4 regions of the Thauera butanivorans genome follow, and region 4 is predicted to be linked to each of the others. Evidence: riboswitches for the same ligand, from Rfam matches in the RefSeq annotation. Region 4 holds a riboswitch; each other region holds the start of a gene.

Region 1 (4,206 bases), 1.8 Mb from region 4:
CGCTGACCAGCCGCAGCACCACGTCGGCGGCCAGCAGCAGCACCGCGCCGCCGAGTGCGCTCGACACCAGCAGGCGCGCCGGGTGGTAGCCCACCGCGCGGCGCAGCATGTGCGGCACGACCAGGCCGACGAAGCCGATCGCGCCGGTCACGGCAACGCTGGCGCCGACGCACAGCGCGGTGCCGACGACGACCTGCGCGCGCAGGCGGGCGAGATTGACGCCCATGCTGGCGGCCTCGTCCTCGCCCACCGACAGCGCGTCGAGGTCGCGTCCGCAGGTGGCCAGCAGCGCCAGGCCGGCGAGCACGAAAGGCAGGCACAGGCGGATGTCGTCGAAGCTGCGGTCGGCCAGCGAGCCGAGCAGCCACAGCACGATGTCCTGGACGTCGGTCGGGTTGGGGGCGAGGTTGATGGCCAGCGAAGTCAAGGCGCCGGCCAGCGAGGACAGCGCCACACCGGCCAGGATCAGGGTCAGGTTGCCGGTGCCGCGGCGGGCGATGCGGTACAGTACCAGCGTCGCCAGCGCGGCGCAGCCCATCGCCGCCGCCGGCAGCAGCCAGGGCGTCAGCTGGGCGAGGCCGAAGTACAGGCACAGCACCGCGCCCAGACTGGCGCTGGAGCTGATGCCGAGCAGACCCGGCTCGGCGAGCGGATTGCGCAGCAGGCCCTGCAGCGCCGCGCCCGACATGCCGAGCGAAGCGCCGACCAGGATCGCCAGCAGCACGCGCGGCAGGCGGATCTCGGCGACGATGGCATGCTGGCGGGCCAGCGCTTCGGATGCGCCATCGCCGACCGGCAGCAGTGCGGCGGCGACGTCGGCGAGCGCCAGCTGCACCGGGCCGATGCCGAGCGAGACCAGCGCGAGCATGAGCAGGGCCAGCGCGAGCAGGCCATTGAGCGGCAGCGCGACTTGGCTGGTGCGTGGCAGCGGGGGCCGGGATGTGGCTTGGCCGGCCGTCATTGCGGCACCCGTGCCGGTGAGGCGGTGATTTGCTGCCTGGCGCTTGCCGCTTCTTCTGCACCCCCGGCTCCGACAGGGGAGAGGGGCGCCCGGCTTAGAGATGCCCGGCTGCGGGACATCGGGACCGGCGGACTTAGGCGGGCCAATTGTGCGGCGATGTCTTCGGCGGCCTCGATCAACTGCCAGTTGCTGCAGCCCCAGTCGTTGCCGTCCATGCGCACCACCGGCCGTTCGGCGAGCAGCGTCCGCATCTGCGGATGGCGGGCGAAGCCGGAGCGGGCATAGGTGGTGTCGTTGAGCATGCTGCTGACGACGAAGACGTCGGGCGGGTCGGCGACCACGTCCTCCAGCGCGACCCGGCCCCAGCCGCGGCGGCCGGACTCGGTGGCGTGATTGCGCACGCCGGCGGCCTGGAACACCGCGTCGACATAGGTGCCGGCGCCGGCGCTGCCGCCGTTGGGGCGCAGGTAGAGCGCGCGGGCCGGATGCGTGCTTGCCTGCAGGTGGGCGATGCGGGCCTGCACGTCGGCCACCAGCGCCTCGCCGGCGGCGGCGCGGCCGAGCCGGCCGGCGATGTGCCGGGTGCTGGCGAAGATGCCGTTCCAGTCGGTCGGGTAGGGCACGGTGACGATCCCGATGCCGTGGCGTTCGAACAGCGCGGCCTGGTGGCGCGCCTGCCAGCGCCGCGACGCGAGCACGACGTCGGGGCGCAAGGCCAGCACTTCCTCGGCGCTGCCGTCGTTGGCGGGATGGCGGCGGGCCTGTTCGTACATCGCGGTGCGGCGCGGGTCCTGGCTCTTGCGCGACACCGAGACGATCTGCGCCGGTTCGGCCAGGCCGAGCACCAGCATGTCGGCGCACAGGTTGGTCGACATCACGCGCGGCAGCGCCGCGCCGGCTGCAGCGAAGGCGACGGAGCCGGACAGCAGGGCCAGCAGCGCAGCGAGCAGGCGCACGGCCATCTCAGGCGCCAATGCCGGGCGCTTGCACCGTGCCGGCCCTGGAGGCGTGGGAAGAAGGGATGTGGTGGTGCTGGGTGTCCTGGTCCATGGCTGCGGCTGCGCGGGTGCGGCGACGATCGGCCTGCATGGGGTAGGGACGGACAGCGGAAGGCTGGGGCCGGGACGGCCAGGCCAGACGGTGATCGCCCGCACCCCGGGGCAGTGACCTTCAATCGACCAGGCCGGTCTTCTGGCTCTCCTTCGTCCGGATGTCCGCAGCCTTCCCGGGCGAAGCCCAGTGGCAGGGGGGCGGAATCCGTCAGGACTACAGCAGCGGGGGCTGCGCCGGAATGGCCGCTGGAGGCGGCGTCACCGGACTTCCCGTTTCACCCTGGGCGCACGGCGGCGGCACAGGGCACCTGGATCGAATGCGCGCGAAGCTTAAGTGAGGGGACAGGGTTTGGCAAGCCGGCGCCCGCCGCGCGCGGGCCGGGGGCGCGATCGAGCGCGCAGCCCCGGTGGCTCGTGCTCAGCGGTTGCCGCTGCCCGGCTTGGCGGAGAACAGCGCGGCACGCGGCGCGGCGGGGCGATTGCGGCCGGGGCGGGCGCGATTGCCATCGACGTCCGCGCGGCGGTTGTCGACAGCGCGGTTGCCATCGACGTCGCCACGGCGGGATGCGTGGGAAATGCGGTTGCCGTCCACTTCGGGGCGCGACGGCTGCATGCGGTTGCCGTTGATTTCGCGTGGCTCGGCGCTGCGCGGTGCGCGGTTGCCGTCCGCCTCGCCGCGGCGCGGCTGCGGGCGGGCACCCGGCTTGCCCTGGCCGGCGCCACGGTTGCCGGGGGTGGCACGATCGCCTCGTGGCGCACCGGACGGGGTGCCGTTGCGGGCCTGGCCCGAGCGGCCGCCGCGGCGCTGCAGCGGTTCGCGCTGGTGGTCGGCGTCGTGCGCGGCCTCGGCGCCGGCGCTGGGCACGAAGTCCTCGGCCACGGCACGGTCGATGCGACGCTTGATCAGGCGCTCGATCGCGCTTAGCAGCTTGATCTCTTCATCGTCGACCAGCGAGATGGCATTGCCGGCGGCGCCGGCGCGGCCGGTGCGGCCGATGCGGTGCACATAGTCTTCCGGCACGTTGGGCAGTTCGAAGTTGACCACCTGCGGCAACTGGTCGATGTCGAGGCCGCGCGCGGCGATGTCGGTTGCCACCAGCACCGGCAGCGAGCCGTCCTTGAACTGCGCCAGCGCCCGCGTGCGCGCCGCCTGGCTCTTGTTGCCGTGGATCGCGGCGGCGGCGATGCCGTGCTTGCTGAGGTATTCGGCGAGCTTGTTGGCGCCGTGCTTGGTGCGGGTGAACACCAGCGCCTGGAACCACTGCTTTTCCTTGATCAGGTGGGCGAGCAGTTCGCGCTTCTGCTTCTGGCCGATCATGTAGACCGCCTGGTCGACGCGTTCGGCGGTGGTGTTGCGCGGCGCGACTTCGACCGTGGCCGGATCGTGCAGCAGGCCGTGGGCCAACTGGCGGATCTCGTCCGAGAAGGTGGCCGAGAACAGCAGGTTCTGGCGCTTCTTCGGCAGCAGCGCAAGCACCTTGCGGATGTCGCGGATGAAGCCCATGTCGAGCATGCGGTCGGCTTCGTCCAGCACCAGGATCTCGACGCCGGACAGGTCCACGGTTTTCTGCCCGACGTGGTCGAGCAGGCGGCCGGGCGTGGCGACCAGGATGTCCACGCGCTTTTTGAGCGCGCCGATCTGCGGGTTGATGTTGACGCCGCCGAACATCACCAGCGAAGCCAGTGGCAGGTGCTTGCCGTAGGTCTTGACCGATTCCTCGACCTGCGCGGCGAGTTCGCGCGTCGGCGTCAGGATCAGGCAGCGTGGGCGGCCGGGCGGATGCGGGTGGGCGTGGGTCTGCGACAGGATGTGCAACAGCGGCAGCGTGAAGCCGGCGGTCTTGCCGGTGCCGGTCTGGGCGGCGGCGAGCAGGTCGCCGCCGGCGAGCACTTGCGGAATGGCCTGGGCCTGGATCGGCGTCGGCGAGGTATAGCCGGCTTCGCCGATGGCGCGCAGGATGGGTTCGGCCAGCCCGAGGCTGGCGAAAGTGACGACTTCGGAATTCATTCGATGGTTTCCGGCGCCAGTCCGTCGCGCATGCGTGGCGACACCAATCCGGGCTGGCGGGAGAGAGATCCGGGGCGGGCGCCGGCCGGATCGTTGCAGGAGCCGCCGCGGTCGATCGGTCAAGCCGCGGCGAGCCGGCACTATAGAGACTATGCGGGCTTGATGCGAGCTTTTTGTGCACAGCA
Region 2 (4,206 bases), 610 kb from region 4:
TCCCCGCGACAGCAGCGCGCCGCGCCTGCGCCATGCCTTCGGCCAGCCTCGCACGGTGCTGGCCGCACACAGCCTTGACGAGGTGCGTCCGCTGCTCGATGCGGTCGAGGCCGCCGCCCGCGCAGGCGCCTGGGCGCTGGGTTATCTGCGCTACGAAGCCGCACCCGCGTTCGACGCGGCGATGACCGTGCATGCAGCGGACGGACCGCTGGCCTGGTTCGCCATCCACGACACCCCGCTGCCCTGGAACGGGGAACCGGGGGGCGGTGCAGCAGTGGTCGATTGGCACACCCTGCCCACGCGTGCCGCCTTCGATGCTGCCCATGCCCGCATCCAGCGGGCGATCGCCGACGGTGTGCTCTACCAGGTCAACCACACGGCACAGTTGCGTGGACGGCTGGCGGGCGACGACCGTGGCCTGTTCGCCGCGTTGCAGCGGGCACAGCCGGGCGGGTATGCAACACATCTCGACTGCGGCACCAACGACGGTAACGAGGATCGCGTACAGGTGCTGTCCGTCTCGCCCGAACTGTTCTTCGACTGGCGCGGGAACGAGATCCTGACGCGGCCGATGAAAGGCACGGCCCCGCGCGGTACCACACCCGACGAAGATGCCGCGCTGGCCGCTCGGCTGCGCGCCAGCCCCAAGGAGCGCGCCGAGAACGTCATGATCGTGGACCTGCTGCGCAACGACCTCTCGCGCATCGCCGAGCCGCACAGCGTGCGCGTGCCCGCGCTGTTCCACACCGAAGCCCTGCCCACTGTCTGGCAGATGACTTCCGACGTGGTGGCGCGCACCCGCGCCGGCACGCGGCTCGCCGACGTGTTCGCCGCGCTGTTTCCCTGCGGTTCGGTCACCGGCGCCCCCAAGGTGGAAGCCATGCGCATGATCCGCGCCCTCGAAGGCGGGCCGCGCGGCATTTACTGCGGCGCTGTCGGCGTGGTTCGTCCCTACGTTTCGCCCGACGGCCAGCGCGGCATTGCCGCCACCTTCAACGTACCGATCCGCAGCATCGAACTGAAAGGCAGCAATGCCCGCTGCGGCATCGGCAGCGGCATCGTCTGGGGCGCAAGCGCCAAGGACGAATGGGCCGAATGGGCCGCCAAGCGCGCCTTCGTCGAGCGCGCCAGCGCACCGTTCGACCTGCTGGAAACCCTGGGTCTGCACGGCGGCAAGCTGCGCCACCGCGACGAACACCTCGCCCGCATGCGCGCCGCCGCTGCGCACTTCGGCTACCCCTGGGATGAGTCACGCATCGAGGCCTGCCTCGATGATCTCGTCCGCACGCACGGCCAGGGCGCCTGGCGCGTGCGCCTGCTGCTGAATGCGCAGGGCCTGGCCCGCGCCGAAGCAGCCGCCTTCGCTCCCACGCCGGCGCCGGTACTGCTGGCACTGGCCGACCGCCCCTTTCTCCAGGCGCACAGCGAATTCAGCCGCTACAAGACCACCCGCCGCGCGCACTACGCAGCCTTCGCTCCCACAACGGGCTCGGACGTGTTCGACACCGTACTCTACAACGAAGCCGGCGAAATCACCGAATCCACGTTCGGCAACCTCGCCATGCTGATCGATGGCCGCTGGGTCACGCCGCCCCTCGCCTGCGGCCTGCTGCCCGGCATCGGCCGCGCCGTCGCCCTGCGCGAAGGCCGCGTGGTGGAGGCCGTGGTGCGCGTGCAGGATCTACCGCGCGTGCAGGGCTGGGCCTTCATCAACAGCCTGCGCGACTGGTTGGAGGCACGGCTGGCGCCATCCAACTGACGGCTGGCCAGCTCAGAAGTCGATGCCCGCCTGCGCCTTCACGCCCGCCTTGAAGGCGTGCTTGCGGTCGGCGATCTCGCTGACCGTATCGGCCAGCTCCGCCAGTTCCGGCTTGGCGGCACGGCCGGTGACGATGACGGTCTGGCGCGGCGGGCGGGCGCGGATCGCGGCGATCACCTGATCGGTGTCGAGGTAGTTGTACTTGAGCATGTAGGTCAGCTCGTCGAGCAGCACCAGGTCGAGCGCCGGGTCGGCCAGCATGCGGCTGGCCTGCGCCCAGGCTTCGTCGGCGGCGCGCTTGTCGGCGTCCCAGTTCTGCGTGTTCCAGGTGAAGCCGGTGGCCATGGCGTGGTACTGGACGGCAGTGTCCAGCCCCTGCTTCTGCAGGAAGATGACTTCGCCGGTGGCGTGCGTGCCCTTGATGAACTGCACCACGCCGGCGCGCTGGCCGTGGCCGAGCGCGCGATACAGGGTGCCGAAGGCGGAGGTGGTCTTGCCCTTGCCGTTGCCGGTGATCAGGATGACGATGCCGCGCTCCTCCTGCGCGCGCCCGATGGCGGCATCGACGACTTCCTTCTTGCGCTGCATGCGCGCGTTGTGGCTCTGCTTCTTGTCCTCTTCCATCGGTCCGTCCTCCTTGCCATCGCTGTCGGAACCGGATGGGGAAGAATGACGATGGTGCATGCGCGGCAAAGCCGCAAAGGCGGCGTAGGCGAAGCGCAAGCGGGCTGTCAGGCCCGCGCGACCGATCGGCAGTCCGCCCGCACCCCGGGGCATTCACCTGTCTCGTCGAACGGGTCGGTCTTCTGGCTCGCCTTCATCCGGTTGCCGCCGCCTTCCCGAAGCGCAAGGCTTCAGTGGTCGAAATGGCGGCGCCGTCTGGCTTACAGCAGCGGGGGCTGCGCCGGAATGGCGGGAAAAATGGGCGGCACGCCCCCCCCCCCGCTTCACCGGACTTCCTGTTTCGCTCCGCGCGCGAATGCCCGCGAAAGCTCCCGATCGATGCGGGCCGCACTATACGCCCGCAGCGGTGCCGCGGGCAATGCGCGCGCCGGCGATTCAGTTGCCGAGCAGGCTCTCGACCGGGACACCGATGCGCACATTCCCCCAATGGCGGCTGCCGGCCATGATCGGCATGGCGATGTCGCACAGGATCTCGCCGGTATCGCGGAGGTAAGTCTGCAACAGCAGGGGCTCGGTATTGCGCGCGGCACGCAGTTCGGACGGGCTTTCGAACTTGCGGCAGGTACGGTTGCCCACCAGATCCTGCTCGTAGTTGCCGGTCAGCGGCTGGGAGAATTTGGCGTTGTGCGCCGGCAGGTAGCTGTCTGCATTGACCGCAACGGCGAATACGGCGCCCCGGGTCGAGGCCAGGCTGTCATCGAGCAAGGCCTGGCAGCGGCGGGTGAACTCCTCGCCCCATGCCACACGGAATTTGGGCGGATTGGTGCCGGGGATGGGCTGGTAGCGCCAGTCGAAGATGTCGATGCGGCTGGCGGCCATCTGCTGGAGCTGCTCCTGCACCTCGTCGCGGAAGCGGCGCGTCTGTTCGACGATCCGGTCGAAGGCCCCGCGCCCGGTCTTGAAGCGCGACACCAGTTCCTGCACGCCTTCGGTCGCCTTGGCAAGCTGTTCCGTACCCTGCTCGCTCTCATCCATCTGCCCGGCGACGGTGTGCGACAGGGCATTGATGGCGCTGACCTTCTCATGCACGCTGACGTTGGTGTCCGCCAGCGAGCCCATCGCCGCGGCGATCTGCTCGAGCTGCCTTCCGGTCGTCTCGAACTCGCCCACCATGTAACCGAACTGGGTCGCCGAGCGGTCGACGACTTCGCGCGTCTGCAGCACGTCGGCATTGATCACTTCGTTCTCGTTGCGCGTCTCCGACACCAGTTCGAGCATGCCGTTGATGTTGCCGACGATCTCGGCGGTCGCGTTGTTCACCCGCTCGGCCAGCTTGCGCACCTCGTCGGCGACCACGGCGAAGCCGCGCCCGGCCTCGCCCGCCCGCGCGGCCTCGATTGCCGCATTGAGCGCCAGCAGATTGGTCTGGTCGGCAATCTCGCGGATCAGCACGGCGATCTGCTTCACGCTCTCGGAGCGCTGCGACAGGTCGTCCACGGTGTGGTTGAACGCGGTCACCTTGTCGCTGACGGAATTGATCTTGCCGGCGATGTCCTGCATCTCGTGCAGCGAACCGCGTGCGATGCGCAGATTCTCGGCGGTGGACTCGGCGATCTGCCGTGCGCTCTGCGACACCTGCTCGATGGCGGCGGTGGATGCACTGCTGGCGTCGAACACCGCCGTGGTCATCTGCCCCTGCTCCCGCGCGTGCCTGGCAGCAGCCTCGACGCGCAGCTTGACCTGCACCGCCTCGCGCGCGATGCCGACGCTGGTGGTGCGCACTTCGCCGATGATGTGGCGCATCTTCTCGGCGAAGTGGTTGT
Region 3 (4,206 bases), 350 kb from region 4:
TTCCTGGCCGTACAGGTCGTGCAGCTCGGGCACGTCGGAGGGCGAGAACAGCGTCCATTCGGCGTTGCCCAGCACGCGCTTCATGAACAGGTCCGGAATCCAGTTGGCGGTGTTCATGTCATGGGTGCGGCGGCGCTCGTCGCCGGTGTTCTTGCGCAGTTCGAGGAATTCCTCGATGTCGAGGTGCCAGGTTTCCAGGTAGGCACACACCGCGCCCTTGCGCTTGCCGCCCTGGTTGACCGCCACTGCGGTGTCGTTGACCACCTTCAGGAAGGGGATCACGCCCTGGCTCTGGCCGTTGGTGCCCTTGATGCGGCTGCCCAGCGCGCGCACCGGCGTCCAGTCGTTGCCCAGGCCGCCGGCGAACTTCTGCAGCATGGCGTTTTCCTTGATCGACTGGTAGATGCCCTCCAGGCTGTCGGCGACCGTCGTCAGGTAGCACGACGACAGCTGCGAATGGCGGGTGCCGCTGTTGAACAGCGTCGGCGTGCTGCTCATGAAGTCGAAGGAGGACAGCAGCAGGTAGAACTCGATCGCGCGCGCCTCGCGGTCGATCTCGTTCAGCGCCAGGCCCATCGCCACGCGCATGAAGAAGGTCTGCGGCAGTTCGATGCGGCGGCCTTCCACGTGCAGGAAGTAGCGGTCGTACAGCGTCTGCAGGCCGAGGTAGTCGAATTGCAGGTCGCGCTCGGGTTTCAGTGCCGCCGCCAGCCGGCTCAGGTCGAAGTCGGCCAGCCGCGGGTCGAGCAGCTCGGCATCGATGCCGAGCTGGATTGCTTGCGTGAAATGACTGACGTATCCGCCTGAAGGGGCGGCCATGTCGGCCTGCGAGGCTTCGTGGCCCAGTACCTCGACGCGCACCGCGGACAGCAGCAGGCGCGCGGCGACGTGGCTGTAGCCGGGCTCGCGTTCGATCAGCGTGCGTGCCGCCAGCACCAGCGACTGGCGCACGGCGGCGACCGGCACGCCGTCGTAGAGGTTGTGCAGCGCATGTTCGAGCACGGTGTCGGCGGACACGTCGGCCAGCCCTTCGCAGGCTTCGCGGCAGGTCGCGAGCAGCGCGGCGCGGTCGAGCGGCCGGCGCTGCCCGCCATCGACGACGTGCAGCACCGGCGCGTCGCCTGCGGCGTCCATGCCGGCGGCCTTCTGCGCGGCGCGTTCGGCGGCGCGGCGTTCGCGGTAGAGCACGTAGGCGCGGGCGACGTCGTGCTCGCCCGAACGCATCAGCGCCAGTTCGACCTGGTCCTGGATGTCCTCGATGTGCAGCATGCCGCCGTCGGGCAGGCGGCGGGTCAGCGCGCCGACGACGGTTTCGGTCAGGCGGCCGACGAGATCGCGCACGCGCGACGAATCCGCGCCCTGGCGGCCCTCGACGGCGAGGAAAGCCTTGCTCATGGCGACGGCGATCTTGCCCGGGTCGAAGGCCACCACGGCGCCGTTGCGGCGGATGACTTCGAAAGCGGTCAGTTGCGGGTCGATGCGATGGAGGGAGTCGGGGAGTCGGTCCACGGGATGTCCTGTCTGGAAGTGAGTGTGTGGAGGTGTTCAGGCGGCGGCGCGGCTGCGGGAGAGGCTGGCAGGAGCCGGGCTCGGCAGTTGCAGCGCCAGCGGTGCGGCGGGGTTCCCGCCGCTGCGGCGGAAGCCGTGGAGGCCGGCCATGTGCAGCACGGCGGGGCTGATGCTGTAGCACAGGACGCGTGCTGCGCCGCCGCGCTGCGCCATGGCAATGACGTGGCTGAACAAGGCATGGCCCAGGCCCTGGCCGCGGTATGGGCGCGTCACGCTGAGGCCGAAGTCGACGTCGCCATCGTGCATCGCGATATGTGCGAGGGCCACGATGTCGCCGCGGGCGTCGTTCAGGCCGTGGACGTGGTCCCGGACGTAGTCGAGGCGGGCGACGTAGCTGGCCAGTCCTTCGTCGCGGATGCCGTGGCCGAAGCGCAGCATGCGGTCGTCGGTGTCGAGCATCAGCAGGTGGGCGAGGATGCGGGGCGCGTCATCGGGGCCGAAGCGCGTCATCGGGCTCAGCGCAGGAGCGGGGCGAGCGAGGTCTGACATGGCGGAGATCCGGTACGGGCAGGGCGGATCTCCGGCGGCTGGACGCGGCGCATCGCCCGCATGGACACGCCATGCGGTGCTGCCCGGCCGTCAGGAAAGCGAACAAGTGAAATGGTCTGAGCCATGCCTCTTGTCAGGGACACCCCGCCCCAAACTGTTGAAGGTGATGTGCATGGCAGGTCTCCTGACTCACGGGTCGTCGCCTTGCGCCAGCCTTCCCGGAACGTGCTGCTGTTCCAGTGGCGTGAGGGGGCGCAGGACTCGCCGATTACAGTTGCGGGGGCAGTTCCGGGTTTCGCGCGCGGGCGCGGCACCGGATTCCCTTTTCATGCCTGCCGGTGTCGGCAGGCAACCATGAACAGGGGCGCAGATTAGCCCTGGCCCCCCGGGCTGTCAAACTTCCGATCCAGCCCCAGCAGCGGCAGGAGCGTTCCTGCCAGCAGGAGCCCGGAACCGAACAGCAGTGACTGGCGCAATGTCTGTTCATCGGCAATCCAGCCCGCCGCCACCGGGCCAATCGCCTGGCCGACTGAAAACACCACCGTGAAGAGCGTCATGCCCTTGGCGAGCTGCGGCGCGGGGAGTTTCTGGCGTACCAGCACTGCGATGGCCGACGGCGCGATGAACATGCCCAGGCCAAACACCAGGGCGGAAGCCAGCAAGCCGGCCGCATGGGCATTCAGCAGCGGAATCACGGTACCGGCCCAGGTGGCGGTGCAACTGGCCGACAGCGTCAGCGCCGGCGGCCAGTGTTCCAGCGCGCGGCGCCATGCGAAAGGCGACAAGGACACGCCGATGCCCAGCACGAGCCACACCAGCGTGCTCAACTGCCATGAGCCATGCTGGGTGTGCAGCCAGGCCAGGATGAAGGTCATGTAAACGATGTAGCCGGCAGCGAAGGCGAAGTAGCCCAGCAGCGCCATCCGCATGCCCCGCAGCGACAGGGCGCCGCGCGCGGGGGCGTTCGAAACGCGCTGGACCTTCAGCGCCTCTTTCAGCGGCCAGACGGACAGGAGCAGCGCCAGTGCGCCCAGCCACAGCCATGCGGCAGGCCAGCCCTGCGAGCCGGACCATGCCAGCAAGGGATTCACCACCAGGCCCGACAGGCCGATGCCCAGACCGGCGCCGGCAAAGAACACGCCCATGGCGGTTCCCCGGCGGCCATCGGTTTCCGGATATCGCGCTGCTATCAGCGCGGTGCCGCAGGAGAAGACCCAGGCTGCGCCGATGCCTGCCGCCGCGCGAGCCGCGGTCAGGGACGCCAGCGAGCCATGCAGCCCGGTAAGCGGCAATGCCGCCAGCGTGAGCCATAGCCCCCAGGAAAACAGACGCGCCGGGGAGGCGTGCCGCAGCAAAAAGTAGCCGCTTGCCGCACCAAGGATGTAGCCGAGGGCATTGGCGGTGTTCAGCCAGCCTGCCTGGGCGTAGGTCCAGGCCAGGTCCTCCCGCATGGCGGGCAGCAGCAGGGCATAGGAGAAGCGGGCCAGCCCGTTGCCCACGGCGATCGCCAGGCCCAGGCCGAACGCCGGCCATAGCGATGCTGCATTCGGCATTGCCGTTGTGGTGCATTTGGGCGAGTGTCGCATGTCACATTCCCGTCCTGTCGTGATCGAGGGCCGCCCTGCAGCGGGCGTGGCGCTGCCCAATCTAGAAGGTTTCGAGCGGATGTCCAATTGTCTAAAATGACAATGAAAAATCCATTTTGGACAAACCATGCCGGACTTTGTCATTGCCGTGCCCGAGGGGGCGCTCGCTGCCAGCGTCGGCGCGACCCTGGATGTGTTGAGCATTGCGGGCCGCAGTGCCGCGGCACGAGGCCGCAAGCCCATGGAATGGCGGGTGGTGTCCACCCGCCGGCAGATTCCGCTGTCGGGCGGCATGACGCTCGCTGCCGAACGCCTGGACCGGGTGGCCATCCAGCCGCATGCCGTCGTGGTGATTCCTGGAATCGGCCTGGACCACCCGAAGCTGGATTCGGGGGGCAATATCCGCGACCGCTATCGCGAAGACAGGCTGCGCCAGCGCATGAACATGCCGGACATGGCTGCGTTTGCCGCCATGGCGGCCGAGCACGGTGCCCATGGCGGCAAGGTCGCGGCGTCGTGCTCTGGCGTTTTCGTGCTGGGAATGGCCGGTCTGCTCGATGGA
Region 4 (4,206 bases):
ATGGAAAAAACGAAAAGGCGCCCATCCCCCGCTTCGCGCAGCGCGAAGGGGAATGGACGCCGTTGTCCTGTGTTCGAGTCGGAAGATCGAATGCAGGGCCGCCGTTGGCCCAGTCTTGCCCTAGCCTATGCAGCAAGCGTGCCAGTTTTCAGGATCGATTCGTTTCCCTTGCATTTCATCGGTTTGCCAGCTGGCTGCATGGCGACGCGGCGAGGCCGGATGCACTGCTGCAGTGCAGCATCGACAGTTGCCTGCACATCCCTGGTGCGCCGTCCCGCCTAGTGCCTGCCCAGCACCGGAGCCAGCGCCAGCGTCGCCGCGGCGACCTCGGCCAGGCGCCGCCCCTGGCTCATCGCGGTCTGGCGCAGCAGGCGATAGGCCTCGTCCTCGGACAAGCCGCGGCAGGCCATCAGCAGGCCTTTCGCGCGCTCGATCAGCTTGCGCTCGTCCAGCGCCGCACGCGCCGCGTCGAGTTCGTCGCTCATCGCCTGCAGGCGCTGCGACTGGGCATGGAGCAGATCGACGATCGAACGCCGCAGTTGCGGACCGAAGGGCCCATCGCCCTGGGCAGGCTCTGCCGGCGCGCCCTCCCCGGCCATCTCGGTACCGATCAGCATGTCGAGCGGCGCCCGGATCTCCGCTGCGGTGGACAAGGCCTCCAGCAAAGCAGCCTGGTCCTGCGCCTCGGTCCGTGCCGAGGCGATCCGCCGCGCACAGGATTCGCCCAACCCGCGGGCGAGCGCCACTTCGGCTTCGTGCATCTGGTCGAGGCGCTGCGAGCAGCAGTCGAACCAGGCCTCGGCCAGCGCGGGATCGAGCGCCGAACCCAGCGTCGACGCCAGCAGCATCCGGCGCAGGCGCTCGTGTTCGGCCAGCGGCATGACGGACTGCAGCGCCCGCCACTGACGCAGCACCTCGTCGCCGCAGAAACCTTCGAAGCGCCGAAAGCACTGCGCCTGCGCATCGATCAGGTGCAGGATGGCCTGCACGCGCTCGGGCGCCGGATGGCCCGCAGCGAACAGCGCCGCGCCCAGGGCGCGCTCCTGGCCGGCGAACTCCTTGCCCTGCATCAGGTTGAACAGCGCCACCAGCAGCCGCGAAACCCCGGGATCGACCGCCACGTCGGCGGCCTCGAACACCAGCGCGAGCAAGGCCGCGATGATCTCGCCGTAGCGCGCGGTCGACGCATCGGGCCGGCAGCGCCGGGCGGCGATGTCGCCGCGCAGCCCGGGCAAGCCATCCAGCGCATGCAGTGCAAGCGCGATGCGCGTCAGCAGGCGCGCACCGCCATGCACCGCGCCGCCCGACTTCTCGCCGCCCAGTTCCGGGCGCTTGAGCCAACTCCGGACCCCGGCCTCCGCAGCCCGGCTGGCAAGCAGTTGCGCTTCGCGCTGGGGGCCGAAACGGGCGCCTTCCGAGCCGAGAAAGACGTTGGAAGCGCCGCGTTCCCGCTGGAGCTGGTGGACGAGTTCACTGACCGCCTGCACCAGTTCGCAGCTGAGCGCAAGCCGTTCGAGATCGTCGATTTCGCAGCGGCGCGCTGCGAGCAGAAATGCGAGCGCCGTCTTCATCCTCTCTCCGCAATCCTCGTTGCCGTCGCCGCAGCCGGAATGGCCATGGCGACAACGACAAGCAATTGCCGTGCAAGCCTGTGCACGCCATACCGGGCGGCGGCTGCGCGAAGGCCGAAGAAGCGGAATGGTGGCCCGGCTATGTCGGCATGGCGCGGGAGACGGCGTCGGCGAAACGCTCGCCCGCTTCGTCCGCCTCGCCCTGCCAGCGATCGAAGTGCAGCAGCTCGGTCAGCGGCATGCGCTTGAGCCAGCCGGCCGATTCCAGCTCCGGGCGCTCATGGAAATGGCTGACATGGCCGATGCAGAGGTAGGCGATCGGCACGATCCCGTCGGGAATGCCGAGCGTCTCGCGCAGCGCCTGCGGGTGCAGGATGCTGACCCAGCCCACGCCCAGCCCTTCGGCACGCGCCGCCAGCCACAGGTTCTGCACCGCGCAGACCGCGCTGTAGATGTCCATCTCCGGCATGTGGGTGCGGCCGACCACCACCGGGCCGTTGCGGCTGCGATCGCAGGTGATGCAGAGGTTGAGCGGCGCTTCCAGGATGCCCTCGAGCTTCAGCTTGCGATACGTGCCCCGCTTGCCGGTCTCGAACATCTGTTCGGCTTCGGCATGGGCGGCGAGGAAATCGCGGTGGATCCGCTCGCGCACCTCGCGCGAACGCACGATGACGAAGTCCCAGGGCTGCATGAAGCCGACCGAGGGCGCGTGGTGGGCGGCGATCAGGACGCGCGCCAGTACCTCGTCGGCAATGGGATCGGGCAGGAACTGCCCGCGCACGTCGCGCCGGGTATGGATCGCGCGGTAAACGGCGGCGCGCTCGGCGACGCTGAAGGATGAATCGGTCTGGATGGTTTGTGCATGGCTGCTCACGGAGTCGTCCCCTTGGCGTGAAGCAGTGGGCAGCCGCCGACCAGACGGCTGCTTGGACGCTTCGGGGCCGGTCTTCCGGCTGAGGATCATCCCGTCCGGGCGCCTTCCCGGCCCTTGCAGGCCAGTGGCTGGGCAAACCTTGCCCGGACAGTCCCCTTCACGGCGCTGGGCACGCAGCGGATTTGCACCGCTTTCCCGATTCTCCCGCGCAGGCGCGGGCACCCCGAAGCTCGAAAGACGTGAAGCGTATTGAATCGCGCTGCGGCTGGCAAGCTGCGGCCGGCAAGGTACGCCGCCACCGCTCGGCGAGCCGGATGTGGAAGGTGGCGAAACCCATCGACGGCGGCACACGCCGGGGGTGATGAGTTTCGCCCTCGGCTCCGCGCAGCCCGTTCCACCTTCCCGCAGCGCAGACTCCCTCGGCCGCCACCGCTCATCCGCGCTGGCGGCGCGCCTCGAACAGGCAGATGCCGCTCGCCACCGACACGTTCAGGCTGTCGACGCTGCCGTGCATCGGAATGCGCGCCAGTTCGTCGCAGGTCTCGCGCGTCAGGCGGCGCAAGCCGTCGCCCTCGGCGCCCAGCACCCAGGCCACGGGTCCTTTCTGGTCGATGTCGTACAGCGACTTCTCCGCCTCGCCGGCGGCACCGACCACCCACACGCCGGCCTCCTGCATCTCGCGCAGCGCGCGCGCCAGATTGGTGACGGTGATGTAGGGCACGGTGTCGGCCGCACCGCTGGCGACCTTGACCGCGGTGGCGTTGAGGCCGACGGCGCGGTCCCTGGGCGCGACCACCGCGTGCGCGCCGGCCGCATCGGCGACGCGCAGGCAGGCGCCGAGGTTGTGCGGGTCCTGCACGCCGTCCAGCACCAGGATCAGCGCGTTCTCCTCCAGGCTGTCGAGCACGTCGGCGAGCTTGATGTCGCGCCGCGTCGCATCGACCTTCGCCACCACGCCCTGGTGCCGGCGGGTGCCGACCATGGCATCGAGCTTGTCGCCTTCGCAATACAGCATGCGGACGCCGGACGCCTCGGCCTGGGCGACGAACTTCTTCACCCGCGCGTCCTTGCGGTCGGCCGACAGATGGACTTCCAGCACCGAGTCCGGCGCATGCCGCAGCTTGGCGGACACGGCATGGAAACCGTAGATCAGCCGGCTGGCGGCGCTGGTGTTCGTGTTTGCGGTCGTCTTAGGCACGGCGTTTTTCCTTCGCGGAGGTCTTGCCGCCAGAACGCGCGGCCGGTTTCGAGGCGCGCGATTCTACCGGCTCGGCAGCAACCGCGGCTTTGGCGGTCTTCGCTGGCTTGGCCGATTTCGCTTTTCCGGCCTTTTCCGCCTTGTCCTTCTTGCCGGTCTTCTTCGCCTTCTTCTCTGCCTTCTCGGTCGATTTGGCCTTGCCGGCCTTGGTCTTCGCCTTCACGGTCTTGGCTTTCTTGCCCTTGTCCGCAGCATCCTTGTCCTTCTTGCCGGCCTTCTCCTTCTTCTCCGCCTTGCCACCCTTGCCGGCGGCAGTCTTGCGCGCCTTGGTGGCCGCAGCCTCTTCGGCAGCCAACTTGATCGCCGCGGCCTCCTGGTCGACCGCCTTCTGCCAGATGTCGTCGAGCACGCTGGCGCCGGCGCGGGTGGCCTTGGCCGGCGCCGGGCGGGCACCCTCCTCGGCTGCAGGAAGCGTCGCTGTTTTCGGGGTAGCGGAAGCGCTGGTGCGGGAACGCCGCTTCGGTGCAGCAGCAGGCTTCAGTTCGGGCGCAGCAGCGACTTCA

Evidence for each region. A riboswitch is a leader RNA that binds a small molecule or an ion and turns the genes downstream of it on or off. The one in region 4 is predicted to bind cobalamin.
Region 1: linked by a shared signal. The riboswitch ahead of ACNQFN_RS20610 (ABC transporter substrate-binding protein) and the one ahead of bluB (5,6-dimethylbenzimidazole synthase) in region 4 are both predicted to bind cobalamin.
Region 2: linked by a shared signal. The riboswitch ahead of cobO (cob(I)yrinic acid a,c-diamide adenosyltransferase) and the one ahead of bluB (5,6-dimethylbenzimidazole synthase) in region 4 are both predicted to bind cobalamin.
Region 3: linked by a shared signal. The riboswitch ahead of ACNQFN_RS04770 (GNAT family N-acetyltransferase) and the one ahead of bluB (5,6-dimethylbenzimidazole synthase) in region 4 are both predicted to bind cobalamin.

Annotation. Positions count from the first base shown of each region.
Region 1 is NZ_CP183038.1:4,256,778-4,260,983, reverse strand. Features, by position in the region: gene ACNQFN_RS20615 (FecCD family ABC transporter permease) at 1-961, opposite strand, end outside; gene ACNQFN_RS20610 (ABC transporter substrate-binding protein) at 958-1,923, opposite strand; cobalamin riboswitch at 2,125-2,340, opposite strand; gene ACNQFN_RS20605 (DEAD/DEAH box helicase) at 2,432-4,021, opposite strand.
Region 2 is NZ_CP183038.1:1,952,699-1,956,904, reverse strand. Features, by position in the region: gene ACNQFN_RS09425 (chorismate-binding protein) at 1-1,759, shown strand, start outside; gene cobO (cob(I)yrinic acid a,c-diamide adenosyltransferase) at 1,772-2,383, opposite strand; cobalamin riboswitch at 2,538-2,761, opposite strand; gene ACNQFN_RS09415 (methyl-accepting chemotaxis protein) at 2,819-4,206, opposite strand, start outside.
Region 3 is NZ_CP183038.1:996,368-1,000,573, forward strand. Features, by position in the region: gene ACNQFN_RS04765 (ribonucleoside-diphosphate reductase subunit alpha) at 1-1,509, opposite strand, end outside; gene ACNQFN_RS04770 (GNAT family N-acetyltransferase) at 1,546-2,058, opposite strand; cobalamin riboswitch at 2,215-2,430, opposite strand; gene ACNQFN_RS04775 (YbfB/YjiJ family MFS transporter) at 2,430-3,788, opposite strand; gene ACNQFN_RS04780 (GlxA family transcriptional regulator) at 3,772-4,206, shown strand, end outside.
Region 4 is NZ_CP183038.1:1,342,251-1,346,456, reverse strand. Features, by position in the region: gene ACNQFN_RS06505 (nitrate- and nitrite sensing domain-containing protein) at 279-1,571, opposite strand; gene bluB (5,6-dimethylbenzimidazole synthase) at 1,711-2,445, opposite strand; cobalamin riboswitch at 2,493-2,686, opposite strand; gene rlmB (23S rRNA (guanosine(2251)-2'-O)-methyltransferase RlmB) at 2,879-3,643, opposite strand; gene rnr (ribonuclease R) at 3,636-4,206, opposite strand, start outside.